Regions from separate parts of the Microbacterium sp. A93 genome, predicted to be linked through region 3. Evidence: riboswitches for the same ligand, from Rfam matches in the RefSeq annotation. Region 3 holds a riboswitch; each other region holds the start of a gene.
What was found. Region 3 has a riboswitch for thiamine pyrophosphate ahead of ACSU1G_RS06535 (bifunctional hydroxymethylpyrimidine kinase/phosphomethylpyrimidine kinase). Riboswitches for the same ligand answer to the same signal wherever they lie in the genome.
Positions count from the first base shown of each region.

Region 1: it holds a riboswitch for thiamine pyrophosphate, as region 3 does, so the genes downstream of both, ACSU1G_RS29235 (ECF transporter S component) here and ACSU1G_RS06535 (bifunctional hydroxymethylpyrimidine kinase/phosphomethylpyrimidine kinase) in region 3, are expected to answer to the same signal.
Region 2: it holds a riboswitch for thiamine pyrophosphate, as region 3 does, so the genes downstream of both, ACSU1G_RS12005 (ECF transporter S component) here and ACSU1G_RS06535 (bifunctional hydroxymethylpyrimidine kinase/phosphomethylpyrimidine kinase) in region 3, are expected to answer to the same signal.

Region 1 covers NZ_JBPXMT010000014.1:156,995-166,903, forward strand. The annotation lists gene ACSU1G_RS29215 (MMPL family transporter) at 1-2,675, shown strand, start outside; gene ACSU1G_RS29220 (aminotransferase class IV) at 2,732-3,931, shown strand; gene ACSU1G_RS29225 (energy-coupling factor transporter transmembrane component T family protein) at 4,017-4,826, opposite strand; gene ACSU1G_RS29230 (ABC transporter ATP-binding protein) at 4,832-6,490, opposite strand; gene ACSU1G_RS29235 (ECF transporter S component) at 6,494-7,135, opposite strand; TPP riboswitch at 7,227-7,332, opposite strand; gene ACSU1G_RS29240 (DUF4235 domain-containing protein) at 7,475-7,756, shown strand; gene mnhG (monovalent cation/H(+) antiporter subunit G) at 7,765-8,211, opposite strand; gene ACSU1G_RS29250 (monovalent cation/H+ antiporter complex subunit F) at 8,204-8,491, opposite strand; gene ACSU1G_RS29255 (Na+/H+ antiporter subunit E) at 8,488-9,147, opposite strand; gene ACSU1G_RS29260 (Na+/H+ antiporter subunit D) at 9,144-9,909, opposite strand, start outside.
Region 2 covers NZ_JBPXMT010000004.1:203,785-213,693, reverse strand. The annotation lists gene ACSU1G_RS12020 (M23 family metallopeptidase) at 1-710, shown strand, start outside; gene ACSU1G_RS12015 (energy-coupling factor transporter transmembrane component T family protein) at 788-1,579, opposite strand; gene ACSU1G_RS12010 (ABC transporter ATP-binding protein) at 1,576-3,033, opposite strand; gene ACSU1G_RS12005 (ECF transporter S component) at 3,035-3,673, opposite strand; TPP riboswitch at 3,664-3,775, opposite strand; gene ACSU1G_RS12000 (D-alanyl-D-alanine carboxypeptidase) at 3,848-5,512, shown strand; gene ACSU1G_RS11995 (ABC transporter ATP-binding protein) at 5,581-7,674, opposite strand; gene ACSU1G_RS11990 (ABC transporter ATP-binding protein) at 7,671-9,398, opposite strand; gene ACSU1G_RS11985 (enoyl-CoA hydratase/isomerase family protein) at 9,558-9,909, opposite strand, start outside.
Region 3 covers NZ_JBPXMT010000002.1:480,385-490,293, reverse strand. The annotation lists gene ACSU1G_RS06550 (SDR family NAD(P)-dependent oxidoreductase) at 1-771, shown strand, start outside; gene ACSU1G_RS06545 (ATP-binding protein) at 862-2,238, opposite strand; gene ACSU1G_RS06540 (HNH endonuclease) at 2,482-3,414, shown strand; TPP riboswitch at 3,500-3,593, shown strand; gene ACSU1G_RS06535 (bifunctional hydroxymethylpyrimidine kinase/phosphomethylpyrimidine kinase) at 3,730-5,283, shown strand; gene ACSU1G_RS06530 (MFS transporter) at 5,280-6,758, shown strand; gene thiM (hydroxyethylthiazole kinase) at 6,755-7,552, shown strand; gene ACSU1G_RS06520 (thiamine phosphate synthase) at 7,549-8,217, shown strand; gene ACSU1G_RS06515 (DUF5067 domain-containing protein) at 8,319-9,173, opposite strand; gene ACSU1G_RS06510 (hypothetical protein) at 9,421-9,888, shown strand.

The DNA of each region.
Region 1 (9,909 bases), on a different contig from region 3:
TGCTCTACCGACTCGGATTCGGATCCTCGAGACGACCCTGGACCGTGATCGGATCCTGGCTGGTGGTGCTGGCCCTGTCCGTCGGCGGGTTCCTGGCCTTCGGCGGGACACTGACCAACTCGATCACCATCCCCGGAACCCCCACCAGCCAGGTCACCGACCGGCTGCAGGAGGAGTTCCCGGAGGCGGCCAACGGCGCCGGCACCGTGGTGTTCCGCACGGACGGCGGCACCGAGCTGACCGCAGACCAGCAGGGGCAGATCTCCGAGCTGCTGACCACGGTGGAGGGCATCGACGGGGTCGACTCCATCCTCGACCCCTTCGCCACCGAGGAGCAGAAGGCCTCCGGCCAGCGGGACCTCGAGGACGGCAGGGCCGAGCTGGAGGATGGCCGTCAGCAGCTTCAGGACGGTCAAGCCCAGCTGGACGAGGCCCGCGCCCAGGCCGCGGACGCCCAGGCCGAGCTGGACTCCGGCGCCGAACAGCTCGACGCCGGCCAGGCCCAGTTGGACGAGGCCCGCGCCCAGGCGGAGGCGGCCGGCTCACCGGCCGCGATGATGGCCCAGCTGCAGCAGCAGCAGGCCGGACTGGACGCCCAGCGTCAGCAGCTCGAGGCCGGCCAGACCCAGCTCGACGAGGGCGAGGCGGAGATCGAGGCCAACCAGGCCACCCTGGACTCCTCCGCCGCCGAGCTGCAGGACGGCGAGACCGAGCTGACCCAGGGCGAACAGCTGCTGGCCCTGACCGAGACCTACTCCACCGTGTCCGGGGACGGCACCACCGCCATCGGCTCCATCACGTTCACGGCCCCCATGATGGAGATCGACCAGGCCGTGAAGGACGAGGTCGTCTCGACCCTGACGGAGGCGGAGATCGACGGCGTCGAGGTCCTGCCCGCCAACGACCTGTCCCAGGCCATCCCCTCGGTCGTCGGCCCCGCTGAGGTCATCGGCCTCGCGATCGCCGCGATCGTGCTGTTCATCATGCTCGGCACCTTCGTGGCCGCCGGCCTGCCGATCCTCACCGCGCTGATCGGTGTGGGCATCGGGGCCGCCGGTGCCCTGGCCTTCTCCGGCGTCATCGACATGCTCTCCGTGACCCCCGTGCTCGGGCTCATGCTCGGCCTGGCCGTGGGCATCGACTACGCCCTGTTCATCATCAACCGCCACCGCCGCCAGCTGAAGGACGGCGTGGCCCTGCACGAGTCCATCGGGCTGGCCACGGGCACCTCCGGCAACGCCGTGGTGTTCGCCGGGCTGACGGTGGTCATCGCCCTGGCCGCCCTGAACGTCACCGGCATCCCGTTCCTGGGCCTGATGGGCACCGTGGGCGCCGTCTGCGTGGCCCTGGCCGTGCTGATCGCCATCACCATGCTGCCGGCCCTGTTGGGCCTGGCCGGGTACCGGGTGCTCTCGAAGAAGGAGCGCGCCGCCGCCGACGCCCTGGTGGCGGCGACCACCAGAACGGACAGCACCGGCAAGCACGCCGCCTCCCCCCAGGAAGTGAAGGCCGCGATCCCGGCGGCCCGCCAGGTGCCGAAGCCGATGTCCAACCTGCGGGCGGTGCTCACCTCCGCGGTCTCCATCGCCGTGCTGGCCGTCATCGCCATCCCCTTCTTCTCCATGCGTCTCGGACTGCCGGACGGCGCCTCCGAACCCGTGGAGTCCGCCAGCTACCAGGCGTACCAGGCCATCGGCGAGTCCTTCGGCGAGGGCCGCAACGGGCCGCTGGTGGTGACGGCCGACCTGCCCGAGGGGCTCAACGACTCCGAGGTCACGGGCGAGCAGATCGCCGTGGCCCAGCAGCTGGCGGAGATGGACCACGTGGTCTCCGCGGTCCCGGCCGCCGTCTCCGGGGACCAGGGCATGGCCATGTTCCAGGTGATCCCCGCCGAGGGCCCGAACGCGGTCTCCACCGAGGAACTGGTGCACACCTTGCGGGACACCGAACCGACCTCAGAGTCCTCGGACCTCGCGGTGGCCGGCAGCACCAGCGGGTTCGTGGACGTGGCCGAGAAGCTCGCCGCCGCCCTGCCGCTGTACCTGGGCGTCGTCGTCGGGCTGTCCCTGATCATCATGATCGTGGTGTTCCGCTCGCTGCTGGTGCCGCTCGTGGCCACCGGCGGCTTCATCCTCTCCGCGTTCGCCTCGATGGGCGGCGTGGTGGCCATCTACCAGTGGGGCTGGCTGGCGCCGATCTTCCAGGTCCACAACCCGGCGCCGATCCTGGCGTTCCTGCCGACGATCCTGGTGGGTGTGCTGTTCGGGCTGGCGATGGACTACCAGCTGTTCGTCTCCTCCGGTATGCGCGAGGCCTACGCCCACGGCTCACCGGCCAAGACGGCCGTCCAGCAGGGCCTGCACGCCGGCCGGTCCGTGGTGATCGCCGCGGCCATCATCATGATCAGCGTGTTCGGCGGCTTCGTGTTCTCGGAGTCCGCCATGATCCAGCCGATCGGCTTCGGCCTGGCGTTCGGCGTGCTGGTGGACGCGTTCATCGTGCGCCTGCTGCTGGTGCCGTCCCTGATGCACCTGTTCGGCGACGGCGCCTGGTGGCTGCCGAAGTGGCTGGACCGGATCCTGCCGAACGTGGACGTGGAGGGTTCCTCCCTGGAGCGCAGCCACGGCTACTCGGATCCCGAGCTGGCCGCCGCCCGCGAGCCTGCCGAGGTGTGAGGGCACGGCGGGGCGCACCCTTCGGCACGCCCCGCCGTCCTGCGTAGTCTGGGACCATGTCCGCCACGCCTGTCTCACCCTCCTCCCCCTCCTCCGGTTCCTTCGTCCCGGGCCCCGGGGGGTCCGTCGTCGTCTTCCTGGAGCCCGACGCCGGCCCGGCCCGTACCGCTGCGGGTGCCGGTTCCGGCGCCGGTTCAGGTCCAGGTCCCGGTCCAGGTCCCGGTGTGGGCCTGCGGGTCGCCGATCCACGTCTGCCGGCGCTGCTCGTGACCGACCAGGGGGCGACCCGGGGCGACGGGGTGTTCGAGACGATGACGGCGGTGGCCTCCGGCTCCGGCTCCCGCTCCGGCGCGGCGTACCGGGTCCGCAAGGAGGATTCACATCTGGAGCGCCTGGCCTCCTCCGCCGCGGCCCTGGAGATCCCCCTCCCCCCGGCAGACGCGTGGCGTCGCGCGGCGGCAGCAGGGCTGGAATCGTTCGCGCAGGGCATGCCGGGCGCGGATGCCGTGGTCAAGCTGGTCGCCACCCGCGGCCCCGAGGGGGCGCCCGGGGGCGGGCACTACGTGCGGGGCGCGGCCGACGTAGGCTCCGACGGAGAACTGGCCGAGGCCCCGGAACCGGGCCGGCCGGCACCGGCGCAGCTCACCGGGACCTACTGGGTACTGGTCTCCCCCGTCTCCGCGGGGATGTCCTCGGCGCGGGAACGGGGGCTGAAGGTCCTGCTGCTGGACCGGGGCTTCGACTCCGGGGCTGCCGAGCGGGCCCCGTGGCTGCTGATGGGCACCAAGTCGCTGAGCTACGCCGTGAACATGGCCGCCCTGCGCTTCGCCGCCTCCCAGGGGGCCGATGACGTGATCTTCACCTCCTCGGACGGCAAGGTGCTGGAGGGGCCCACCTCGACCGTGCTGATGGCCCGTCGCGTCCCGCAGGCGGACGGGACCCAAGGCGTGGAGCTCTCCACGCCGCTGCGCAGCTCCGGCATCCTGGCCGGCACCTCCCAGGGCACCATCTTCGCCGCCGCCGCGCAGGCCGGGTGGGCGCTGGGCTACGGTCCGCTGGAGCCGTCGGACCTGTTCGACGCCGATGCCGTGTGGCTGGTGTCCTCCGTGCGCCTGGTGGCACCCGTGACGCATCTGGACGGCGAGGAGCTGCCCCAGGACGCAGAGCTGACCGAGCAGCTCAGTGCCTTCCTGGCCGAGGACATCGCCCCGGGTGACCACGGGCCGAACGGGGCGGGCCCGGCCCCCATCAGTTGATGGCTTCGGTGGGGGTGTGGCGGCCCACACCCCCACCAGATCCCGCAACTGATGTTCGGGGGTGAGGCCCAGACGCGTTCTGGGCTCAGGTCCACACCAGGTTGAAGGTGCCGCTCGCCAGCGCCAGTCCCAGCGCCAGTGCGGCGAGCGCGAAGCCGCCCAGCATCACCCAGACGTCGATCCGGGCGAAGCTCGAGTCCCGGGCCCAGGTGCGCTCCCCGGCGCCGAAACCGCGGGCCTCCATGGTGACCGCGAGTTTCGTGGCGCGGCGGATGGCCTGCACCATGAGGCCGAACACCTGTCCCAGCCAGGAGCCGAGCCGCCCGAACGGGTTGCCGCCGGCCCCGACGCCGCGCGCCCGGCGGGCCTGGCCCAGAGTCCGCCATTCCTCCGTCAGCACGCCCAGCAGGCGGAAGGCGGCCAGGGAGCCGAGCACGAACCGGGCGGAGAGTCGCAACTTCTGGGACAGGGCGTCCGCCAGGTCGGTGGGATCGGTGGTGATGAAGACCATCACCCCGGGCAGGGCCACGGCAAGGATACGCAGGCCCGTGGCCAGCCCGGCGAGCACCGAACCCTCCGAGAGGGTCACGGGCCCGGCCGCCAGCAGCACGGCACCGGAGTCCTCCCCCACCAGCGCGGTGCCCCACGCCGAGACCAGGGCCGCGGCCAGTAGCACCCAGGCGCGGCGGAGGAACTCGCCCACACGGATCCCGGACGCCGGCAGCAGGGCGAGGGCGGCGGCCAGCACGATTCCCGAGGAGACCCAGTCCATGGTGGCCACGAGCACCGCGGTCACCGGCAGCAGCGCCACGAGCTTGGCCAGCGGGTTGGCCCGGTCGAACGCGGACACCGCGACCGGCCGGGACGGCGCCACCGTCACGCTGGGCACGCGCAGCCCGGTCACGCCGCGGCCTCCAGGGTGAGCGTGCGGGCCCCAAGCGCGGCGGCGAAGTCCCTGTCGTGCGTCACGGCGATGACCGAGCGGCCCTCGTCCACGATCCCGCGCAACAGGCCCACGAGCACGGCCCACGTGGCGGCGTCCTGGCCGAAGGTCGGCTCGTCGAGGAACACCACCTGGGGCCCGGCGGCCAACACAGTGGCCACGGACAGCCGCCGCTTCTCCCCACCCGAGAGCGTGAACGGGTTGACCTCGGCCAGCGCGGTGAGCCGCAGTGCACTCAGCAGGGCCTCCGCCCGGTTCGCGGCCTCCTCGTCCGAGAAGAGTCGCCGCCCGGTCCGGGGATCGCGGGCGTGGCGCGGACCGAACAGCAGCTCGTCCCGCACCGTGGTGGCCACGAACTGGTGCTCGGGTTCCTGGAACACGGTGCCGATCCGGCTCACCAGATCGGCGGCCTTCCACCGGTACGGATCCTCGGGCAACTGCTCCCCCCGCTCGCCCTTCAGCTCCGGCCCGGCGGTGAGCGTGCCGGCGTGTGCGGGGATCAGCCCGGCCAGGGTCAGCAGCAGGGTGGACTTGCCGGAGCCGTTGGCCCCGGTCACGACGACGGCCTCACCGGCTTCCAGCGTCAGGTCCAGCTCCTGCTGGACCGGCTCGGGCGCGGGCCCGAAGCGGCGGCGCCACCCGGGCCGCACCGGTTCCCGGGAGACGGCCAGGCCTCTCGCGCTCAGCAGTCGGTGCGCCGGCAGCGCACCGGGACCAGCCGGCGTCGTGCCCTCCTGCCATGCCTCCCGCCCGCCTGGCAGCGGGAGGTCGATGGGTGACCTGGAATCGGGCGTTTCCCGGCGTGTCGGGTCATCCATCGACCTCCAGCTGCTCGGGGCGGGGGTGGGAACGTGGCCGGGGACCCAGAGGCCGGCGGCGACCAGCTCATCCCGCACCGAGCCGGGTCCCGCGGACAGCAGCTCGGCCGGGGTGCCGTCATGGCTGATGCCGCCACCCGGTTCGAGCACGAGCAGGCGGTCCACGTGCTCGGCCCAGACCGCGAGCCGGTGCTCCACCACCACCAGGGTGGCGCCGGTGCGTTCGACCACGGCGAGCACGGCGTCGCGGACCTCCAGGACGCCGGCCGGGTCCAGGTTGGCCGTGGGCTCATCGAGCAGGATCACGGGCGGCCGCATGGCCAGGAGCCCGGCCAGGGCCAGCCGCTGCTTCTGCCCGCCGGACAGCTTGGAGGTGTCCCGCCACAGCGCGATCCCCTGCTCTTCACCGAGCCCCACCGCGGCCAGCGCGTCCTGGACCCGGGCCCAGATCTGTTCCCGCGGGACCTGCAGGTTCTCGGCGCCGAAGGCGGCGTCATCGCCCACCCGGGACAGGATGACCTGCGTCTCCGGATCCTGCTGCACCAGGCCGGCGTGGCCGCGCAGCTCCCGAGAGGGGACCCCATCCACCAGCAGCCGGCCGGTCTCCTCCGACTCGTCGGCCGGATCCAGCACCCCGGCCAGGGCGTACAGCAGGGTGGACTTGCCGGCCCCGGAAGGGCCGGCCAGCAGCACCTTCTGCCCGGCGGGAACCGTCAGGTCGAGACCGGCGACGGCGGCCCCGGACCGGCCGGCGTGACGCCAGCCCCAGCCCGCGGCCTCCAGGAGGGCTCCAGGCACGGATCAGACCACCGGCTCCTGGTGCGCCCGGCGGGACGGCAGGGCGGACAGTGCCCCGGTGGCGGCGAGCCCGCGGGTGGCCAGCCAGGACAGCAGCCCGGCGATCACCACGCCGGACACCGCCACGAAGACCACGTAGAGGTACTTCCACTCCAGCGTGTAGTCCGGGAACCAGTTGAAGATGAAGGCGTCGTTGATACCACCGAAGATCCCGGTCACCAGCCCGGCCAACAGGGCCACGGGCAGCGTGAAGCGGCGGTACAGGAACAGCAGCAGCACCAGCTCCGCGCCCAGGCCCTGGATCAGCCCCGAGGCCAGCACGGTGAGTCCGAACTGGGAGCCGAGCAGCCCCGAGACCGTGGCGGCCACGAGCTCCGTGAACAGCGCGGCGCCGGGGCGGCGGATGATGAGTCCGCCCAAGACGGCCGGGAAAAGCCACATCCCCGCCAGGAGGGCGGAGGAGGGCGGGAAGGCCGCGAAGGCGGGGCTCAGCCCGGCATAGGCCAGGTTCCAGGCCCAGAAGATGACGCCGCAGGCCACCGCGATGACGGCTGCCACCACGATGTCCACCACCCGCCAGGAGCGGCGCGGCTGGTGGGAGTTCTTGACGTCTGATGCGGTTGATTCGGTCTGTACAGGGACCATGGTTGTCCTCCTCAAGGATCCAAGGAGGGGGATGAAACGGCACTCCGCCAGGACCCGGTAGCCGGGTCTCGGTGGACGGTGTTCTGACGTTTCATCAGAGAACTCGACTTCCTTCGCCGGTGTTAGCCGGAGCAGGTTCGAGGGTCTGCGCGTCCGCGCACTCTCAGCACCGGTGCGGTGCTCCCCTGTCGTTCACAGTGTCCGGCCATCATAGTCCACCCGGATGCTGGGGTGCGTGGGTGTAAGTGCGGGGCCACAAATACGGGCGCGGCGGTGGGCCCCGAGCCGTTAGGCTGACACCGACCACCGACATCGTCCTGGAGTACTGGAGGAACCGACGTGAACAACCTCATGGAAAAGCTCATCGCTACCGGCATCACCATCGGCGGAGGAATCGTCGGCGCCAAACTCGTGGAGTTCGGCTGGAAGGCGGTCACCGGCAACGACGCCCCGAAGGACCTCGACGACACCGAGGAGCACCTTCTCAGCGCCATCTCCTTCGCAGTGATCTCGGCCGGCATCTCGGCCATCATCCGGGTGACCTCCAAGCGCGGCGCCAACTCGGCCGTCAAGCGTCTGCAGGCCCGCTCGGCGTCCAGGGCCGGACACGGCGAGGTCTGAGGCCGGCCTCAGTCCCGCCCGTGGTCGTCGTTCGGGTCCTCCTGGGGCACGGTCCGCTGGTCCGGCACCGAGGCGGCCGGCCGGCCGGCGTCGTCATGGCTGGCGACCACGTGGGCCAACTCGTCCACGTAGAGGTACTCCGGCTGGAGGTGCTTGGTGCGGTAGCCGGCTCGGCCCACCAGGTGCGCCGAGACCGGGGCCGTGAGCATCTGCAGCACCCAGGCCAGCAGCAGCACCGGGACCCAGACCCAGGCCCGCCCGGCGAACGCCATCGCCATGAGCACCAGCAGCAGGCCCAGCACCTGCGGCTTGGTGCCCGCGTGCATCCGGGAGAGCTGGTCCGGGAAGCGGAACAGGCCGATCCCGGCCACGGTGGACATCAGGGCGCCGAGCACCAGCAGCACGGCGGCGATTCCGTCCATGATCACCTCCAGGGTGGTACCGGTCTCAAGCATGTTCGCTCGGCTCCTTCTTCGCGTCGGTCACGAACCGAGACAGCGTCACCGAGCCCACAAACCCGATCACCGAGGCCACCACCACGAAGACGAGGTGGTCCGTGTGGTGGTGCACGGCCATGTCCACGCACAGCGCGGAGGAGATGACGATCAGCAACACGTCGGTGGCGATGGCCCGGTCCAGGATCGAGGGCCCGCGCACGATCCGGTAGATCGCGGCCAGGGCCCCTGCCCCCAGCAGGGCGACGCAGACGATTCCCGCCCATTCCAACAGGGTCATGAGCGCTCCCTCCCCCGGTCTGGACGGGTGGCTTGGCCTGCACGGGCTCCCAGGGTCCTTCCGGCACCTGAGGTGCGGGACGCCTCGTCCCGGCGGATCAGCTCCAGGTCCGCCTTGGTGCCGATGGCCCGGACAATGGCTGCCTCGGTCCGCAGTGCCTCGTCACGGAAGGCCTCGACCGCTTCGGCGTTCTCCACGTTCAGACAGTGAAGGAACAGGGTGGAGCTGGGCCGGTCCACGTCGATCACGAGGGAACCGGGCACCAACGCGAGCGCGTGGCCCGTCAGGGTGACGATCAGGTCGTCATGGCTGCGCAACGGCACGGCCACCACGGAGTTCACGATCCGGGGGCCCTTCACGATGGCGTCCCGGGCCACCGAGATCGAGGCGGTCACCACATGCCACAAGAACCGGCCCGTGAACACCAGGGCATACCAGGGATTGAAGCGGTCCGCGAAGTTCACCCGCGGCAGGCGGTAGAACCACAGGATCAACGTGGAGAACAGTGCGCCCGCCAGCAGCACGCCCGGCGAGAAGTCCTGCCACAGGGCACCCCAAGTGAGGCTCAGGCCGATCAGGATGGGCCACTGGCTCCAGAAGGAGCGTGGGCTGTCCGAGCTGTCCCGGCCGGTCTGGCCGCTTGGTTCCGTACTCATGGCCGCCCCCCACCGGTGGTGACGGCGTCCGGGGCGTCGGCTCCTTCAGGGGGCCGCGATCCGGTGTGGTGTCCCTCGGAGTCCCCCCGGATGGAGTCGAGGTCCCCCGGGCCGGAGTTCTCCTGCCCCGGGGAGATGATGCCCCGCTCCAGGAGACTCCCCACGTCCTGTTCGGCCTGCTCGGCTTCCTCCGCGCCGAGTACGGCCTCGATGTAGGGGGTGCGGGCCAGCATGTCCGTGGCGGCCCGGTCCGAGAAGGCGTACAGCGGCCCGGCAAACACGGTGAACGCCAGCCCGAGCGCCACCAGCCCCGCGGTCGGGTACACCATGCCCCGGGCCGGACCCTTGGGGAAGGTGGGCACGTGGGGCCTGCCGTGACGCCGCGCCTCGGAGTCCTCGAGGGCCAGCATCAGCTTGGCGGGCGGGTGCTCCACATCCTCCACGCGGCGCCAGAAGGACCGCGTCCACACCCGGGCCATGACGAGCAGGGTCAGCAGCGAGGTCACCACGGATCCGGCCACCAGCGCCCAGGCCAGGGGTTCGCCCATGGCCACGCCGGCCTGCAGGAGGCCGATCTTGGCCAGGAACCCGGAGAACGGCGGGATGCCGCCGAGGTTCATGGCCGGGACGAAGAACAGGACGGCGACCACCGGCGAGATGCGGGCGAGCCCGCCCAACCGGTCGATGTTGGCAGACCCGGCCCGCTGCTCGATCAGGCCCGTCACCAGGAACAGCCCGGTCTGCACGGTGATGTGGTGGACC
Region 2 (9,909 bases), on a different contig from region 3:
CACTTTGCGTGCTGGCAATTTGTATCGTGCTCGCATTCACCGCGCCTGTTTTTCTTCCCAAGCGGGAAACAGTGAAAGTCTCCTCTCCGGTGCGCGGACGGTGGCTTGCGATGAACAGCCCCGCTTCGAAGGTCCCGAGCCACGGAGTCCGTGCATACGGCCAGACGTACGCGATCGATCTCGTCAACGAGCCGGTCGATAAGGTCCGTCCGCCCTTCGGCGGCGGCTCAGCGATGCGTGCACCGTCGGAGTATCCCGCGTTCGGAGCGCCGGTGTTCGCCATGTGCGATGGAGTGGTGGTGCGCGCATCCGACTGGCGGCGCGATCACCGAGCGCGGTCCAATTTGCTCGCCGTGATCTATCTGTTGTTCGAAGGTGCAATCCGTGAGTCGGGAGGCCCGGGGTTCATCGTCGGCAACCACGTCACGATCCGCGGCGCGGATGGCGTGCACGCGACCGTCGCACACTTGCAGCGCGGGTCAGTCACGGTTCGAGTCGGCGAGACGGTCCGAGCGGGCGAACAGATCGGTCTCTGCGGGAACTCAGGCAACAGCACTGAGCCACACGTGCATGCTCAACTCATGGACCGCGCCTCCCTCTGGACGGCCATCGGAGTCCCGATGACCTTCGCCGGAATCACCATCGGGGATGCCCCAGAGCTAGCCGACACGCTGCCCCAAAACAACGAGCACCTGACGACCCGCGCCTGATTGCGAGTGGGTAGTCGTGGCTCTATTTCGCGTGGAAAATGAGCCACAACTGACCACTCGCAAGGGGGAGGAAGGGGTTAAGAACTCGGGCCGAGGATGAAGTTCCAGGAGCCGGTTATGACCGCGGCTGTCACCGCTATCGCGGAGATCAGGGCGCCGATCAGCAGCAGCATCCATTCCCTCGCACCGAAGGTGGACTCGCGCGCCCAGGTGCGCTGCCCCGGCGCGCCGAAGCCGCGCGCCTCCATCGCCGTCGCCAGCTTCGCACCCCGACGGATCGAAAGCACCAGCAGCGCGAACACCATCCCGAGGAAGCGCTTGATACGACCACGGTCGGCGACGCCGCGCGCCCGGCGGGCCAGCTCCAGCGCACGCCAGTCGTCGAGGAACAACCCCACCATGCGCAGGCCAGCGAGCGCTCCAAGCACGAACCGGGCAGGCAGCCGCAGGATCTGCGCCAGTCCGTCGGCGAGGTCCGTCGGATCGACCGTGAGGAAGAGAACCACCGAAGGCAGAGCGATCGCGAGAACACGGAACATCGTCGCCAAAGCCAGCGCCAGCGACCCCTCGCTGACGCGCACGACGAACCACTCCAGGTAGATCTCCCCGCTCGTCTCGCCATACAGAGCGATCGTGACGCCGGTCAGCGGAGCTGCCAGCCAGACCGGCCAGGTGCGCACCCAGAACTCCCGCCAACCAATACCGGCGAAGAAGAACAGCACGCACTCGAGCACCAGGGCGACCGCAGCGGAGACGACGTCGAGGGTGAGAATCAGCGGGATCGCGATCAGCGCGCTGACGCCCAGCTTCGCCACCGGATTGATCTGCGCGACGACGCCGGTACGTGCACGATTCTCGAGCAACGTCATCGGATGCCACTCAGCTCGAAGCGTTCCGCGCGCAGCGCGCGCACCACGTCGAGGTCATGCGTGATCGTGACGATCGCCGCACCCTCATCGCGCAGCACGGCCAGCATCGCCATGAGTTCGGCCCACGTGCGCGCATCCTGGCCGAACGTGGGTTCGTCGAGCACGAGCATCCGTGGTCTGGTCGCGAGCGCAGCCGCAACGGTCAGACGACGCTTCTCTCCGCCGGACAGCGTGTACGGATTCGCCAGCGCGAGATGCGCCAGCCGCAGCCTCGTGAGCAGTTCGTGTGTGCGCGCAGCGATCTCATCCGCACTCAACCCGAGCGCGCGCGGACCGACCGCGAGCTCGTCTCGTACGGTCTTCGCCAGCAGCTGATGCTCCGGCTCCTGGAATACCATCCCGATGCGCGTCAGCAACTGCCTCGACGTCCAGCGGATGGGCGCGGAACCCGCACCATCGGCGAACGCACCGGATGCTTCCACGTGACCCCCCGCCGGAGGAAGGAGACCGGCAAGAGCGAGTCCCAAGGTGGATTTTCCCGCGCCGTTCGGCCCGGTGATCGCCAGCGCCTGACCGGCACGCACCACCAGGTCGACATCGGATGCCACAGTCACACCCTTCACCCGAGCAACGGAGAGGTCGTGCGCGGCGAGCAGGATCGCTCCCGGCTCAGCACGTGGCGGTTGCGGCAAGGCCGGCGGATGACCCGGCACCCACACGCCTGCGGCGGCGAGTTCCGCACCGGCGGTCCCGAGCACCTGGTCCGGCGCCCCATCCGCGATCACTCCCCCCTCACCGACGACGATCACCCGCGTGATCAGCGGCAGCCACACATCCAGGCGATGCTCGACGACGATCAGCGTGGCGGGATGCGCTGTCAGCATGCGTTGCACGGCGTCGCGCACCTCAATGACACCGTCCGGATCGAGGTTGGCCGTCGGCTCGTCGAGCAGCACCAGGCCCGGCTGCATCGCAAGGATGCCTGCGAGCGCGAGGCGCTGCTTCTGCCCTCCGGACAGCACCTTGGTGGGCCGGTCGAGCGGCACGTCAAGGCCGACGGCGTCGAGGGCTGCACGCACCCGCGGCCAGATCTCCTCCCGCGGTATGCCGATGTTCTCGCAGCCGAACGCGACGTCGTCTCCTACCCGCGCGAGGATGACCTGCGAGTCTGGATCCTGGAGCACGAGCCCGGAGCGGCCGCGAGTTGCGGCGGCCGGAGCCGAATCAACCAACAACTCGCCGGCGCTCTCGCCCTCTTCGTCGCCGCCGAGCACCCCGGCCAGCCCGTGCAGCAGCGTCGACTTTCCGGCGCCGGATGCCCCGAGGAGGAGCACCCGCTCGCCAGGTTCGATGCGGAACGTGACGTCGTGCAGCGCCCACGCGAGCCTGCTCGCGTGACGCCATCCCCACCCGCGTGCCTCGACCGTTGCGGGCCGGACGTTACCGGCTGGCATGTCAGACCCGGTTCCGCACCTCGCGGCCGGAGCCGAACCGATCAAGGGCTCCGGTGGCCGCGAGACCGCGCGCGAGCACCCAGCCGAGCGCGCCGGCAAGGACGGCCCCTGAGATGACCGTGCTGATGAGGTAGACGATGGTGAAGGTCGCCCCCGAGCCTGCGTACCAAAGGATCAGGTTGTTGACACCGCCGGCAAGTGCGGCGCCCGCGCCGGCCAGGAGAGCCACCGGCAGTGACCAGAAGCGGTAGGCGAAGAGCAGGAAGATGATCTCGGCGCCAAGGCCCTGCACGAGTCCTGCCTCGATCGTGAGGAAACCGCCCCATTGGGCTCCCGCAAGCGCGGAGACCACTGCAGCGATCACCTCGGTGTAGATCGCGGCTCCCGCCTTGCGAATGACGAGGCCGCCGAGAACGCCGGCGATGAGCCACGGACCGTCAAGAAGCCCCTGCACACCGGGCAGGAGCGGCTCGAGCAGCGCCTTCGGCCCGAGATAACCCACATTCCATGCCAGGAACAGGAAGCCGCAGGCGACTCCGAGAACGCTGGCAACGACGATGTCGACGATGCGCCAACGCCAGATCTCTGGACGCATGAGCCCGGTGCGGGCGGCAGTGGGCGTGCGTGTAGACGTGTTCATTTGAACTCCTCCCTGCGCTGGCATGACCCAGATCAGGTTCGACGGTCGAAGCGTGGTTCGCTTCCTCTCAGCCCGACTCATCGGACTCCCGTGGTTGTGCTGACGATCTTACCCAACTGTCAGGATGCCGGTGCCCCTGCGCACACGAGGAGCGGGATTCGATAGCGTAGGCGGGTGACCCCTGACGATGCGACGCCCGATACTGGCACGCTCAGCCGGCGTGCCCTTCGCGCGCGTACGGGAGCGGTCGATGCCGCGAGCCCCCCAGCCCTGCCGCCCAGCGACTCCCCGGAGACGGTGCCAGATGCCCTGGAGGCACTGTTAGACACGGCAGAGACCGCCTCAGACACGCCAGAACCGACACCGGATGCCGCGGAGACACCGGATGCGCCCTCCGCTGCCGCCACAGTCTTCGACTTCGACGCCGACGCTGATCTGAACGTGCTCGAGCGCGCGGTGGACGAGACGGCCCCGGACGCAGAGTGGGCGGGTGCCACGCACCCAGTCACCGCCCTCACCTGGCTCGACGTCGACGATGTCAGCGAAGGCACCCGCCCGGCAGATCTCGATGCGGTAACGATGCGCGAGACGGGGCCCGACCTGCTCGCGAATGCTTCTCTGCGCTCCGGCGTCTTGCGTACCTGGATGGCACCGCTAGGCACCGTCGCTGTTCTCGCCATCGCCTATTCCGCGACGATGCTGCTGTGGCCACTGAACGAAGTGCCTCCGACGGTGCAGGCCGTTGAATTCCAGACCGTGGCCTCCGAAGCTGCTACGTTCAGCTGGCCCGCCGGCGGCAGCGCCGGTGTGAGTGTCGCCGGGGTCTCCTCTGCGGCATCCACTCTTGATTCGGCCTCGATAGCGAGCCTCACGAAGGTCGTGACCAGCCTGATGGTGCTGGATGAGATGCCGCTACAGCTCGGCGAATCGGGCCCGGAGTTCGCGTTCACCTACGGCGACACACTCGACTATTGGAACTACCGCCGCGCGAATCAGTCGGCGCTGGATGTTCCGGTCGACGGTGTGCTGACGGAGTATCAGATGCTGCAGGGCACGCTACTCGGCTCCGCCAACAACTATGTCGATCGACTGGCCCGCGAGCTCTGGGGCTCCGACCGACAGTTTGCCGAAGCCGCAGAGAGATGGCTCGCCGACCGCGGCCTTTCCGGGATCACAGTGGTGACCCCCTCCGGCTTTGATGAGGACAATATCGCCACGCCGGAGGCACTGCTGCGGCTCGCAGAGCGTGCGATGCAGAACCCCGTGTTCGCCGAGATCGTCGGCACCGCAAGTGTCGAGATCCCCGGCGCCGGCCTGGTCGAAAACACCAACGGCATGCTCGCAGACCCGGGTGTCGTCGGCATCAAGACCGGAACCCTCGTGGGCTGGAGCCTGCTCACCGCGAAGGACATCACGATCGGCGATACGACGGTGCACCTGTATGCGTCGGTGTTGAACCAGGACGACAACGACCAACGGCTCGAAGTGACGCGCTCACTGTTCGCCGGCGTGGAGGCTGCATTGGCGGCAACTGCTCCGGCTGTGGCAGAAGGCACCGTTGTCGGCACTGTCAGTACCCCGTGGGGCACGAGCGTGGACGTGGTCACCGACGGTGACGCGAACGTCGTGCTGTGGAACGGTGTATCTGCGAGCGCGGAAGTGGACTTCGACCTGAGCGACCAGCGCGCCGACGGTGACGCGATCGGTACGCTCACGGTCACTGGCCCCGTGAATGCCACGGACTCCAGCGTCTCACTCGCCGATGAGCTCGAAGGACCGAGCCCGTTGTGGCGCCTGATGCATCCGCTGGAGATTCTCGGGCTCACTGAAGCCGGCTGACAAATGAAACGACTGTGGCCGGCTGCACTTGCAGCCGGCCACAGTCGTTCATCTCAGACCTCAGAGATTCAGACCTGCGCCTCGGCCTCAGCCTCGACCCCGGCCTCACCGGTGACGATGACCGGGATGGAACCGGTGAGGGTTTCCTCCGCGTCGATGTCGGTCGCGGCCTGCTCGAACTGCGACTGGTACAGCCGCCAGTACGCACCCTGTGCCGTGATGAGCTGCTCGTGCGAGCCCTTCTCGACGATGTCGCCGTGTTCCATCACGAGGATGAGATCGGCGTCGCGGATCGTCGACAGGCGGTGCGCGATCACGAAGGAGGTACGCCCCTGTCGCAGCGCCGCCATGGCGTGCTGCACCAGCAGCTCGGTGCGGGTGTCGACGGCGCTCGTCGCCTCATCAAGAATGAGGATCGACGGCTGTGCCACGAACGCACGTGCGATCGTGATGAGCTGGCGCTCACCGGCAGAGACGTTGGCTGCATCTTCTTCCAGCACCGTCTCGTACCCATCCGGCAACGCATGCACGAAGCGGTCGACGTAGGTTGCCCTGGCCGCAGCGAGCACTTCCTCATCGCTCGCAGAGGCGCGACCGTATCGGATGTTCTCCAGGATGGATCCGGCGAACAGCCACGGATCCTGCAGCACCATGCCGGTGCGCGAACGCAGATCGTCGCGCGTGACCGCGGCGATGTCCTGGCCGTCAAGCAGGATGCGGCCCGAGTCGAGCTCGTAGAAGCGCATGATGAGGTTTACCAGCGTGGTCTTACCCGCGCCGGTCGGCCCTACGATCGCGACGGTCTGTCCCGGCTCGACCCGGAACGACAGATCCGTGATCAGCGGACGCTCTGGCGTGTAGGAGAAGGACACGTTCTCGAACTCGATCACGCCGCCTCCATCTGCGCCGTCGCCCTTGCGCAGGGCGGGTGCGTCTTCCGCATCCGGCTCCTGCTCTTCGGCATCGAGGAAATCGAACACCCGCTCGGCCGACGCCGTGCCGGACTGCACGACGGCCGCCATGCCACCCAGCTCCGACAGCGGCTGTGTGAACTGCTGCGAGTACTGGATGAACGCCTGCACGTCACCGAGTCGGAGCTGACCGCTCGCGACCATCAGTCCGCCGAGAACGGCGATGCCGACGTAGGTCAGGCTGCCGACGAATGTCATGGCCGGCATGATGACGCCCGACAGGAACTGCGCCTTGAAGCTTGCCTGGAACAGTTCTTCATTCTCAGCCTGGAACTGGTCGAGGGCGTCCTTCTCGCGACCGAAGACCTTGACCAGTGCGTGGCCGGAGAATGCTTCCTCGACCCTGGCGTTGAGTCGACCGACCTTGCGCCACTGCATACCGAACGCCTTCTGCGAGCGCGGCCCGATGACTCCGAAGATGACGCCCATCAGGGGAAGTGCGACGAGCGCCACGAGCGCCAACTGCCACGAGATCGTGAACATCATCACGAGCACGCCGATGACGGTGAGCACCGATGTCACGGCGCCCGAGAGGGACTGCTGCATCGCGGTCGTGATGTTGTCGATGTCGTTCGTGACACGGGAGATCAGCTCACCGCGCTGCACCTTGTCGAAGTACGACAGGGGCAGACGGTTGATCTTCGCCTCGACGGATTCACGCAGTCGCCACATGGTGCGCACCATGATCACGTTGATGACGTAGCCCTGGATCCAGGTCAGCAGCGCCGCGCCGACGTAGATCGCCAGCACCGCGATGATGATCCCCCGCAGCCGTTCGAAGTCGATGCCTGCGCCGACCTGGAAGTCGGTGAAGGCAGCGACCATGTTCGCGAAGTCATTTTGACCCTGCGACCGCAGTATCTCGATGACCTGCTCCTGCGACGTTCCGGCGGGAACACCGTTGTCGCCGAGCGTCTTCGAGATGAAGCCCTCGTAGATGATGTTGGTCGCCTCGCCGAGAACCTTCGGCGCAGCCACCGTGAGCAGGACGCCGATCGCGCCGAGGATCGAGACGAAGACGAACGCGAGGGCGGAGGGCTTGAGCAGCCCGATCATCCGGGCGAAGCTCTTGCCGAAGTTGTCGGCCTTCCCCGGGGCAGGGGCATCCCAGCCACCCGCCTCCAGGCGCGCCGCATCGGCGAGCTCTGCCTCGTACTGCTCTTCTGCGGTGAGTTGTTCCGGCGTACTCATGCGTCCACCCCCAGCTGCGATTCGACGATCTCTCGGTAGGTCTCATTCGAAGCGAGAAGCTCCTCGTGGGTTCCGGCACCGATCATCGTGCCGCCTTCCAGAACGACGATCCGATCAGCATCAGTGATCGTCGACACACGCTGTGCGACGACGATCTTCGTCACCTCGGGCAACTCGCGCCACAGCGCCTGTCTCAACCTGGCATCTGTTGTCAGGTCAAGCGCCGAGAAGGAGTCATCGAAGATGAGGATCTGCGGCCGATGCACGATCGCCCTGGCGATCGCGAGTCGCTGCCGCTGCCCACCTGAGACGTTCGTACCGCCCTGGGCGATACGCGATTCGAGGCCGTCCGGCATTTCCTCGACGAAGTCGCGTCCCTGCGCGATCTCGAGTGCGTGCCAGAGTTCTTCGTCAGTGGCCTCTTCTCTGCCGTACCGAAGGTTCGATGCCACCGTTCCGGTGAACAGGAATGGTCGCTGCGGCACCAGCCCGATGCTCTTCCAGAGTGCCTCGACATCGGCCTCGCGCACGTCTGCTCCGTTGACCTTGACGGTGCCGCCCGTGACGTCGAACAGCCGGGGAAGGAGCGAGATGAGTGTGGTCTTTCCGGCGCCGGTGGAACCGACGATCGCGACCGTCTCGCCCTGATTGGCACTGAATGTGACGCCCGACAGCACAGGTGCGTCTGCACCCGGGTAGGTGAACTCGACGTCCTCGAGCGCGACTGTGCCGGGCGCAGTGAACTCGATCACTCCGTTCTCCGGTCGTTCCATGCTCGAATCGGCGTCGAGCACTTCGCCGACGCGCTCGGCCGAGACGGCAGCGCGCGGGATCATCATCGCCATGAAACTCGACATGATGACGCCCATCATGATCTGGCCGATGTACTGCATGAAGGCGAAGAGCGTGCCGACCTCGACATTGCCCGCGTTGATCTCGATACCGCCGAACCAGATCACGCCGACCACGGTGACGTTGAGGATCAGCATGAACACGGGGAAGAGCAGAACGAAGAGCGAACCGATCTTGCGACCGAGGATCATGAGAGCGGTATTCGTGTCGCGGAAGCGCTCTTCTTCGATGGTTTCGCGCACGAATGCGCGGACGACCCGCACGCCGGTGAGCTGCTCGCGCATGACCCGGTTGATCGCATCGAGCTGCTTCTGGTTGCGGCGGAACAGCGGAACCATGCGGCCAATGACGAGCACGGCGGCGATGAGCAGGGCGGGCACTGAGACGGCGATCAGCCAGCTGAGTCCGACATCCTGCTGAACGGCCATGATGATGCCGCCGATCGCGAGCAGAGGCGCGGTGACGAGCATCGTCGCGCCCATCATCGCCAGCATCTGCACCTGCTGCACGTCATTGGTGTTGCGGGTGATCAGCGAACCGGCTCCGAAATGCGAGACCTCTCGCTCGGAGAAGCCGCTGACGCGGGAGAACACGTCGGCGCGGATGTCACGTCCGACGCTCATGGCCGCCTTCGCCGCGAAGTAGGTCGCGATGATCGCGCACACGATCTGACCGAGCGAGACGAGCAGCATGAACGCACCGGTACGCCAGATGTAGCCGGTGTCTGCCTGCGCAACGCCGTTGTTGATGATGTCGGCGTTCAGACGGGGCAGGTAGAGCGTGGCGAGTGCACTGGCGAACTGGAACACCAGTACGCCGACGAGCAGCCACCGATATTTTGAGAGGTAGCGGACGAGGAGTTTTCCGAGCATGAGACGTCCTTGTGGGAGAGGGGCCGAAGCGGCCACAAGATAGCGTGTCACGGACCTCGGACATTGAGAACGGTTCGGCCGAATTATCCGCTCAGGGCGAAACGATCCGCAGATGACACCCGGTTTTCTCCACCCGGTACAACAAGAACCGACAACGCGTCAGTCGAACAGTGCCAACTCCGGCACGTACGCGCGGGCGGCAGCCGTGGCATCCGGCGCGAGGTCGGCAATCGTCGCCGGCTGCCATTTCGGCGAGCGATCCTTATCGACCAACTGCGCCCTGATCCCCTCCACGAGGTCAGGGTGCTCAGCACCGAACCAGAGCACTCGGCGGTACTCGCCGATCAGCGCCTCGCGCAGATCGCCCTCGCGCGCCTCACGCACAGCATCGAGTGTGACGGCGAGGCCGGTCGGCGACAGCTCGGCGAGCGTCTGGGCCACGGCGGATGCCGCAGGCTCCGGCCGCGCAGACAGCCGCTGCATGATCTCACCGATTGTGTCTGCCGAGAAC
Region 3 (9,909 bases):
CCGTTCGCCGGCCGCACCGCTGTCATCACCGGTGCGGCCGGCGGGATCGGGGCGGCGACCGCCCGGATGCTGGCCGCCCGCGGCGCCACCGTGGTGATCGGAGACGTGGATGAGCGGGCCGCTGACGTGGTGGCGGAGATCGAGGCTGCGGGTGGGCGTGCGCTGTTCGTGCGCTGCGATGTGACCGACGAGGACTCCGTGGCGGGGTTGATGGATGCTGCTGCGGGGCTCGGTGGTGATGCCGGTGGGTCTGGGAACGTGGACGTGCTGGTGGCCAACGCCGGGATCGCCGAGCGGAAGGGCCCGCTGCACGAGCTGGACCTGGATCACTGGCGCACCGTGCTGGACATCGACCTGACCGGGGTGGCGCTGTCCATGAAGCACGCGCTGCGGCACATGGCGGCTGCTGATGCTGGCCGGCGGAGCGGGGCGGTGGTCGCGCTCTCCTCGCTCTTGGGGCTGGTCGGTCAGGCCGGCTCTGCACCGTATTCGGCAGCCAAAGCAGGGGTGGCCAACCTGGTCCGCTCCGCCGGACTGGGCTACGCGCCGACGGGGATCCGCGTCAACGCGGTGGCTCCCGGCTACGTGGAGACCCCGCTGACCGCCGGCCTGGACGAGTCGGTGCGGTCTCAGATGACCGTCCGACAGCCGATCGGCCGTCTCGGCACCCCCGAAGAGGTCGCCGAGGTCATCTGCTTCCTGGCCTCAGACGCCGCATCGTTCGTGACGGGTGCCGTGTGGTCCGTGGATGGCGGGTACGTGGCGCAGTAGGTTGTCGACTCTTCCAACCTGGGTTGGACGTAGAAAAGAGATAATCAGGCCGCACAGGTAACCACTTGCAGCAGAGAAGCCTACGACCGATCAGCCCTGTACACGCCGGTACGCTGAAAGATTCCCCTTCTTCTCCGGAACTCTCTCAATCTGGCCACTTCTCATCAATCGATTGAATATATTCTTGACCTTATTCTCAGACCCAATCCCTGAGAGTTCACGAACGATACGATTGGTTATCTCGGCGTGTGTTTCCAGATACTCCATAATCATTTGCTCTGGTGACGCCAGCTTCTCATGCTTGATGTTCACTAGGACCGAATGATCTAATTCAGTGATCTCAGGGTTCTTTAACTGAAGTTTCTTCATGGCGTCAAAAGCAGTATTTAGGCCTTCTCCAACGTCTTTGTTTGGTGCGTCAGGAAACTTGTTTATGAGTCGAACAATATTTCCGTTTCGGGCAAATCGTTCGTCCAGAATATTCTGAGGCGAAACGTGTCCGGCTAGTCGACCAGGACTTTCGATTTCGATTCGATTATCGAACACGCGAATGTGAACGTCGTCAGCCAGGCCATAATCTCGATGTATGAGGGCGTTGGTTATGATCTCATGAAGTGTTTCTGGTGGGTAAGAGATCGGAGTGATCCCCGTGTCTCCGAGTTTTCCAACAGATTCGACAAGCTTCGTGGTCAAATACAGCGCATCCTTAATTTGGTTGTAAAGTGGGCCTTCAATTGTGAATGGTTGCCCGTCAAGCGTTTCTCGGCGCCCTTCGGCGTCGGCTGTCTTGTACCGGTACAGCTTTACTGACGACCTCTTGGGGAGATCGGCTTGAGGTAAGTCCGAGTAAAGTAGTAGCCCTGCCACGGTTGGCTTGTCTGAAACGATCACGCGTTGCATCCGCATCCACCGTTCGGGCTCGTTTAATGGGAATGCATCTAGCATAAAAGTAAGGCTGATTTCCGAATTCGTAATGGTATCTAGTGGGGAGTTGACGGTCTCACCTTCAAAAGTCGTAATTCCCTTGTCTCGCTCCAATCTGCGAATTTGATCTTCGGATCTCAGCGGCAAAGACTGCGCGCTTCGCCTGAGGTAGACAACGCCATCACTGGCCTTTCGGATCGATGCGGAACGCAGTACGATCACGTGAAGAACTAGCCCAGCATTTCGTTCGTTAGCCAGGAATTCGTACCTGAAGCCCTCTCCGAGAGGAAAGAGCTCTTCAAAAATCTGGAGGTGACCGTTCGCTGCTTCTTCATCGACGAAGCCGTTCCAAGTGAACTGGCCATCCTTCTCGTCGATGCCGACGTAAAGTTCACCGCCGTCTCCGTTTGCGAAGCCGCTGAGGGTTTTTGTTAATTTTCCAGGCGCTACTTCCCTGGCCTTCATGTCTTGGAAGTGTCCTTCGCGCACCGTGAGAATGCGTGCAACTTGGTCGTCGTCAACTTCGATGGTCTCGATCGGCATGAGCACATCTTTCCAGCGACTGGCGTTTATGTTGACGAGGCACACCGGCGTTCGTCGAGGCGATTGAACTGCGTGAGAAAAACTGGCGATCGATCACTTGGACGCCAAGTACGTGCTACGGACGAGCTACAGGATTCGCACGTTCCCAGATCGCCGAGTTTCTAGTAGCTTTCCCGTACTCTGAATATTGACGATGCAAATGCACACGTGTTTGCGTGATGGCTCTATGTAGGAGGCCGCGCTATGGCGGAGCCAGTGGGACTTCGCGGATCCGCTATCGAGTGGCTCAAAGAGCGAACAAGTGACGGCTTGGAACCTCTTACGCGCGATGACATCTTGGACTTCGCATTTCAAGGAGCCCCTTTCGCGCTCCAGTCTACGCAGCAAGGAATTCGCAAGCCACGCGGATTCGAGGCCGCGTTATCGTTCCAAACTGTTTACAGATCACCGGGACAGAAGCGACCCTACGAGGACGACATTGGTGCGGACGGGCTCATCCGGTATGCATGGCGTGGAGATGACCCGAACCAACCGGAGAACCTCGGACTCCGCCGGGCCATGGAGTTGCGGCTTCCTCTCATTTGGTTCGTGGGCGTTGCCATGAAGCCGGCGCGATTCCAGGTGATCGCGCCTGTGTACATTGTCCGTGAAGAGATCGAACACAAGCGCTTCGCCATGGCTCCGGTAGAAGAAATTGACATGCTTCCGGAAATGATGGCCGGATCTGTCATGGAAGAGTCTCTGCGACGCTACCTCCGGCGAGAGACAAAGGTGAGACTTCACCAGCCAGTTTTCAGATCAACGGTCTTGACCGCGTACGAGAACCGCTGTGCCGTCTGTAGTCTCGCTCATCCTCAGCTCCTGGACGCGGCCCACATCGTGCCTGACCGTGAAGAGCTGGGAATTGCCTCTGTGGTCAACGGCATGGCGCTGTGCAAAATTCATCACGCAGCCTTCGATAGCTACTTCCTAGGAATTCGTCCCGATCATGTTGTGCAGATTCGGAAGGATCTGCTCGACGAGGTCGATGGACCGATGCTCCGCTATGGACTTCAGGAACTCCACGGCAAGAAGCTCATGGCACTTCCGAAGCGTTACACAGAACGCCCTCGACCTGACCTTCTCGAGAGCGCCTTTGATCGTTTCAGGAGTGCGACTGTAAGCGACGTCGCATAGTTCCCTATTGCAGCCGCAGTTGCTCTGCGTCTGCAATAGGGAACTGGGTGCAGACCGCCAACAGTTCCTGGTCTGCTTATACTGGCTCGTGGACACGGGGTGCACCGTCCGGTGCTGAGATCAAACCCGTGGAACCTGATCTAGTTCGAACTAGCGAAGGGATGTCCGCGTGACTTCTTCTTGCCATACCCAATTCCCGCCCAGCTCCGCCCTGCCCGCAGTGCCCCGCGTGCTCTCCATCGCCGGGACCGATCCGACCGGGGGGCGGGGGCCGCCGCAGACCTCAAGTCGATCACCGCCGCCGGCGGCTACGGCATGAGCGTGGTGACCGCCCTGGTCGCTCAGAACACCCATGGCGTGCGGGATCTCCACGTCCCGCCCACTGATTTCCTCGCAGCCCAGCTGCGCGCCGTCAGCGACGACGTCACCCTCGACGCCGTCAAGACCGGCATGCTCGGCACCGCGGAGATCATCGCCACGGTCACCGCCTGGCTGGGCGACGTCCAACCCACGTTCCTCGTGGTCGACCCGGTCATGATCGCCACCAGCGGGGACCGCCTCCTGCAGCCTGAAGCCGAGCAGGCCATGGTCGCCTTCTGCCGCCGCGCCACCCTGGTCACCCCCAATATCGACGAGCTCGCCGTCCTCACGGGCCAGCCCCGTGCGACCACCGAGACCGAGGCCCTCGACCAGGCCGCGGCGTGGTCCGCGCAGTCGGGCGTGGCCGTCGTCGTGAAGACCGGGCACCTGGACGGCACCCGGGTCACCAACACCTGGGTCAGCCCGGACGGCACCCGCCACCCGGTGCCCTCCACCCGCGTGGACACCACCAGCACCCACGGCACCGGTTGCTCCCTCTCGGCCGCCCTGGCCACCCGCCTCGGCCGGGGGGACACCCCGCACGCCGCCCTGACCTGGGCCACCGGCTGGCTGCACGAGGCCATCCTCCACGGCGCCGCCCTGCAGGTCGGCTCCGGCCACGGCCCCGTGGACCACGGCCACCGGTCCCGACGGCTGCAGGCCGCCGGCGCGGCAAACCCCTGGTTGAGGCACGACGCCGTCCCCTGGGCTCTCGAGACACCGCGGGACCTGGGTGCCCCTGGGGTTTCTACCCTGGCTGCCGCCGTGCCGCCGGCCGGCCCCTGGACCGCCGCCCTCTGGGAGGCCGGAGCGGAGACCACCGCGGCCATCGGGGCCTCGGACTTCGTGCAGGCGCTGGTCGACGGCAGCCTGTCCGAGGCCGACTTCACGTTCTACCTGGCCCAGGACGCGCTCTACCTGAACCGCTACGCCCGTTCCCTGGCCGCCCTCGCCGCACGATCCTCCAGCACCGCGTCCCAGCAGTTCTGGTCCGAGGCCTCCACCGGCGCCATCACCGAGGAAGCCGACCTGCACCGCACCTGGATGGCCACCCGCCCCGAGGCCGCCCGCACCACCGCGAGCCCCGTCACCAGCGCCTACACGGACTTCCTGCTCGCCACCGCCCTCGGCGAGGACCGTGCCGTGGGGGCCGCCGCCGTGCTGCCCTGCTTCTGGCTCTACGCCCAGGTCGGCGCCGGGCTGCCGGAGGTGCCCGAGGACCACCCCTACGCCCTGTGGCTGGACACCTACCGGGACCTCGGCTTCGTCACTGCCGTGCAGGGTGCCCTGGACCAGGTGGAGCACGAACTCGCCGGCGCCTCCCCGGCCGTGCGCGCCGCCGCGGCCCGCGCCTACCTGACCGCCTGCCGGCATGAGCTCGAGTTCTTCGAGCAGGCCCTGCGGCTCGAACCGGAAGCCACTGGCCCCTCCACTCTCGCTGCACCCTCCACCCCCGCAGCCCCCTCTGTCCCCGCCACTCAGCATGAGCTGGCCGGAGCCGCCCGATGACGGCGGCCGCCCCCGGACACACACCCGCGCAGGCACCCGGCCTCACACCCAGAAACGCACCGACGCTCCCCGCGGCACCGGCCGGCGTCGCGGCCATGCCGCCCGAGGGGAGGGCCGCCCTGCGCGCCGGGGTGGTGGGCAACTGGATCGACAATATCCACGTCTTCCTGCCGGTGACCGCCCTGGCCCCGGCCATGCTCGTGCTCGCCGGCCCGTCGGCCACCGCCACGTCATCGATCGGGGCGCTCATCATCGTGGCGATGCTCTTTGGCCGCCCCGTCGGCGGGATCGTCTTCGGCCGGATCTCCGACCGGCTCGGGCGCACCCGCACCACCCGCATCGCGATCGCCGGGACCGCCGTGTGCGCGCTGGCCATCGCCGCCATGCCCACGCACGAGCTGCTCGGCGCCGGGACCGTGGCTCTGATCTTGGCGCTGCGGTTCCTCGGCGGGATCTTCGTGGCCGGGGAGTACTCCGCGGCCATCCCGCTGGCCATGGAATGGTCCACCGGGAAACGCCGCGGCCTCATGAGCGGGCTGATCCTCTCGATGGCACCCTGGGCGCAGGCCACCATCGCGTTCTCGGTGGCCGGGCTGCTCGCCCTGATCGGCCCGGAGCACTACGCCGCCTGGGGCTGGCGGCTGCTGTTCGTGCTCGGTGCCGCCCTCTCCCTCGGCATGTTCGTCTACTACCGCCGCCAGGTGGCCGACGCCCCCGTGTTCCACCGCTCCCGGGACGCCGCAGCCAACTCCTCCGCCGCCCCCAACGCGACCAGCACCTCCGGCGAGCCGGCAGCGGCAGGCGAGCGGCCGGCGTCGGGCCTGGGATCCCTGCTCGCCGGGCGCTGGGCGAAAGCCTTCTGGCAGGTCTTCCTGCTCATGACCGGGCTCTGGCTGCTGACCTACAGCACGGTGCTGCTGCTGACCGAACGCCTGACCACGGACTCCGCGCTGGACCCGGCGGCCGTGCCCGTGGTCATCGGGCTGGCCTCGGTGGCCCAGGCGGTCGTGATGGCCGTGGCCGGTCACCTCTCCACGTTCACCGGCCGGCGACGACTCTTCATACTGTGGGGTCTGGTGGCCGCCCTGGCCGGGCCGGTGGTGTGGTGGCTCGCCGTCACCACCTCCACCTTCCTGCTGGCCGCCGTGTTCGCCGCGGTGCTGCAGGTCATCACCGTCTCCGCCTACGGGCCGGTCTCCGCCTACCTCTCCGAGCGCTTCCCCACCCGGATCCGCTCCACCGGCTACGGCATGGGCTACAGCCTGTCCCTGGTGGTGCCGGCGCTCTACCCGTTCTACCTGCCCTTGATCGAACCGCTGCTGGGCCGCCACGGCTCGGTCATGGTGCTCGTCGGCCTCGGGGGACTGCTGCTCGCCCTCGGCGCCGCGCTCGGACCCCGGCTCGCCCCGAAGGACCTGGTGGACGACCTGGATGCGGTGGCCGCGGGGACTGTTCCGACGGGGGTGTCCCGTTGATCCGCGACCCGGACCTGGCCGCCGTCGCGCCAGTGATCCGTGCGGTGCGCGAGCGTGCGCCGTTGGTGCACTGCCTCACCGCCACCGTGTCCATGGGGATCGTGGCCGACGGGCTGCTGGCCGCCGGCGCCCGCCCCATGATGACCGAGACCCTGGCCGAGGCACCCGTGGTGACCACCGTGGCCGACGCGCTCGCGGTCAACCTCGGCACCCTGAGCACCGACGCGATGGACGGCATCCCCGCCACCGTCGCCGCGGCCGTGCGGGACGGCCGCCCCTGGGTGCTGGACCCCACCGCGATCGGGCTGGCCCCCGTGCGCACCCCGCTGGCCCGGCGGCTGCTGGATTCGCAGCCAGAGGTGGTGCGGGGCAATGCCTCGGAAGTGCTCGCGCTCGTGGGAGCCGGCGCGGGCGGGCGCGGGGCGGACTCGGTGGCGGCCCCGGAGGCCGCCGAGGACGCGGCCCGGGAGGTGGTGCGCAGGACCGGGGGCGCCGTCGCCGTCTCCGGTGCAACGGACCTGGTGCTCGACGCCGGCCGGCAGGCTTTGCTCACGCGCGGCACCTCGCTCTTGACCCGGGTCACCGGCACGGGGTGCCTGCTCGGGGCGCTGACCGCGGCGTGCTGCGCCGTGGAGGTGGACCCGTTCCGTGCGGCGCTGGCCGCGACCACGTGGCTGGACCTGGCCGGGGAGCTCGCCGCAGAGCGGGCCGCCGGGCCGGGGAGCTTCCGGGTGGAGCTCCTGGACGCGCTGGATGCCGTAGGACTGGTCGTGGAGAACGGGGTGGGGCAGTGAACGGTGCTTTGTCGCGGCGGGATCCCCTGGACCTGCGCTGCTATCTAGTGACCTCGGGGACCGGGCGGCGCACCGTGGAGGTGGCGGCCGCAGCGGCGGGTGCCGGGGCCGGCGTCGTACAGGTGCGGGCCAAGGACGCGACCGCGGCCGAGCTGCTCGAGCTGACGTGTGCCGTGGCCGAGGCCGTCCGCGCGGCGAACCCGGCCACCCGGGTGCTGGTGGACGACCGGGCCGACGTGGCATTCGCCGCCCGGGCCCGGGGCGCTGCGGTCCACGGCGTGCATCTCGGGCAGGACGACCTGCCGGTCCAGGCGGCGCGGGAGCTGCTGGGACCGGACGCGATCATCGGGCTGACCACCGGCACCCTGGAGTTGGTCCGCGCGGCGGAGGGACTGCGCGGGCTGCTCGACTACATCGGGGCCGGGCCGTTCCGGCTGACGCCGACCAAGGACTCCGGACGGGAGCCGTTGGGGGTGTCCGGTTACGGTCCGCTGGTGGCGGCGACGAGGCTGCCGATCGTGGCGATCGGGGACGTCACCGCCGCGGATGCCGCCGCGCTCGCGGGGACGGGCGTGGCCGGCGTCGCGCTGGTGCGGGCCCTGATGGAGGCGGCGGATCCGGGGGCTGTGGTGCGGGAGGTCCTGACGGGGTTCTCGGGTCCTTGAGTTCAGAGTCGCCATCATGATTCGACGGCCAGCATCCAACCCCGCGTTTTGAGGGCAGAAGTTGCTGGTAGTTCTGCTCCAGCGCAGGCTGACGCCCCGGATTACTGCGTGACGTCGAACTTCTGGGTGTCGAGGAGGCCGCCGTCCAGGCTGAACATCTCGCCGACCTCGACCGTCACGGGCGATTCGTCGCGGAGCGTGAACGGCACCTGGACGTCGATCGAGGCGCCGGGCTTGAGATCGGTCATGGAGTTGTTGGAGTCGAGACCCTCTACTCCGATGGAGTAGGCGTCCAGCTCGATGCCGCCCTGGAAGGCCTGTGTGGTGGTGGACATCATGAAGCTGGTGGTCTCCTCCGAGCCGTTGGTGAACTCGAAGTCCACGACGATGACCGGGGCGCCCTCATAGTCCTCGGAGAACGACGCGCCCCCGATGGTCACGCCGAGATCACTGGTGGACTTTTCCTCAGCAGCCGGTGCGACGGCCGGCGTCTCGCTGGTCTGCTGGAGATCCACGGTCCAGGTCTCGCCCAGGGCACTGACCTCATAGCTGAGGGTCTCGTCCTCGAATGTGAAGGTCTTCGTGTCGTCGCTGGAGGCGAGCAGCGCCGTGCCGGTCCGGTCGGTGTCGTTCTCTGAGTCGAAGGTGAACGAATCGCCTGCGTCCTCGGGGAAGCCTGCGGTGCCGGCCCAGTAGAGCGCCTTCTCGCCATCGTTGAGCCAATAGACGGAAATGGTGTCGTCGACGATCGTCGCGGATTGGATGCTGGCGTTGTCCTCATCGGCTTCGCCGGACTGTTCCCACTCGCCGGTCAGATCGATCGGCGCGGCCTCTTGCGAAGCGGCCACCTGCTCTGCGGCGGGGGACCCGGTGTCCTCGGTGCCGGCGGTGCAGCCGGTGATGCCGAGGGCGAGGAGTGATGTGAAGGCGATAGTGACGACTGAGCGGGTGCGCATGGGGAAATGCCTCTCCCTGGTGGGTGACGGTGGTACTGGTGCTATGCCCCGTCCGGGGACCCGGGGGGAAGGTTCCGTGGGCACCCAGGGGGCCGGGGCCGTCGTCGTGCGTCTTCTGAGAGGCGATCGCCTGAGCGACTGACTCGGCCACCGGTTATCACGTCCCCGGGCGGAGCTACCTTCGGGGGACCGCGTCCGGATCGGACCGACCGGACCGTCGCCGAGCCACACCGAAGGAAGGCCCTCCATGACCGTCCCACCAGAACTCCCGGACTTCGCCACCCTGATGGGGATGCGGCGGGACGGAAGAACACTGCGGGAGATCGCCGACGCCCTCGACGTGATCCCCTCCGAGGTCTGGCGCCAACTGACCGACGGTGCGCAGGGCGCGCAGCAGGACACGCAGGCCTCCGCCGGGAGCGCTGCCGGAGATCCTCGCTCCGTCGAGGAGATGACCGGGTGGGACATCGACGCCCGTCACCGGAACACCGGGGCCATGCGGAGGTTGATGACGTTCAACCGGATGCAGCAATGCCTTGAGGTGAAGGAGTCGCACCGCCGGGATCTGCTGGACTGGGTCCAGGAGATGAGCGGTGTCGGCGTGGTCCTCGACTACCACCCCGAGGCCTCGCCGAACGATGCCTGCCGGACCGGTGGGTTCTACTTCCGCAGGAGGGAGACGGCGGACGAGTACTTCTTCCGCCGGCATGGTTAGGCGCCTTGCGGTCTCGATACA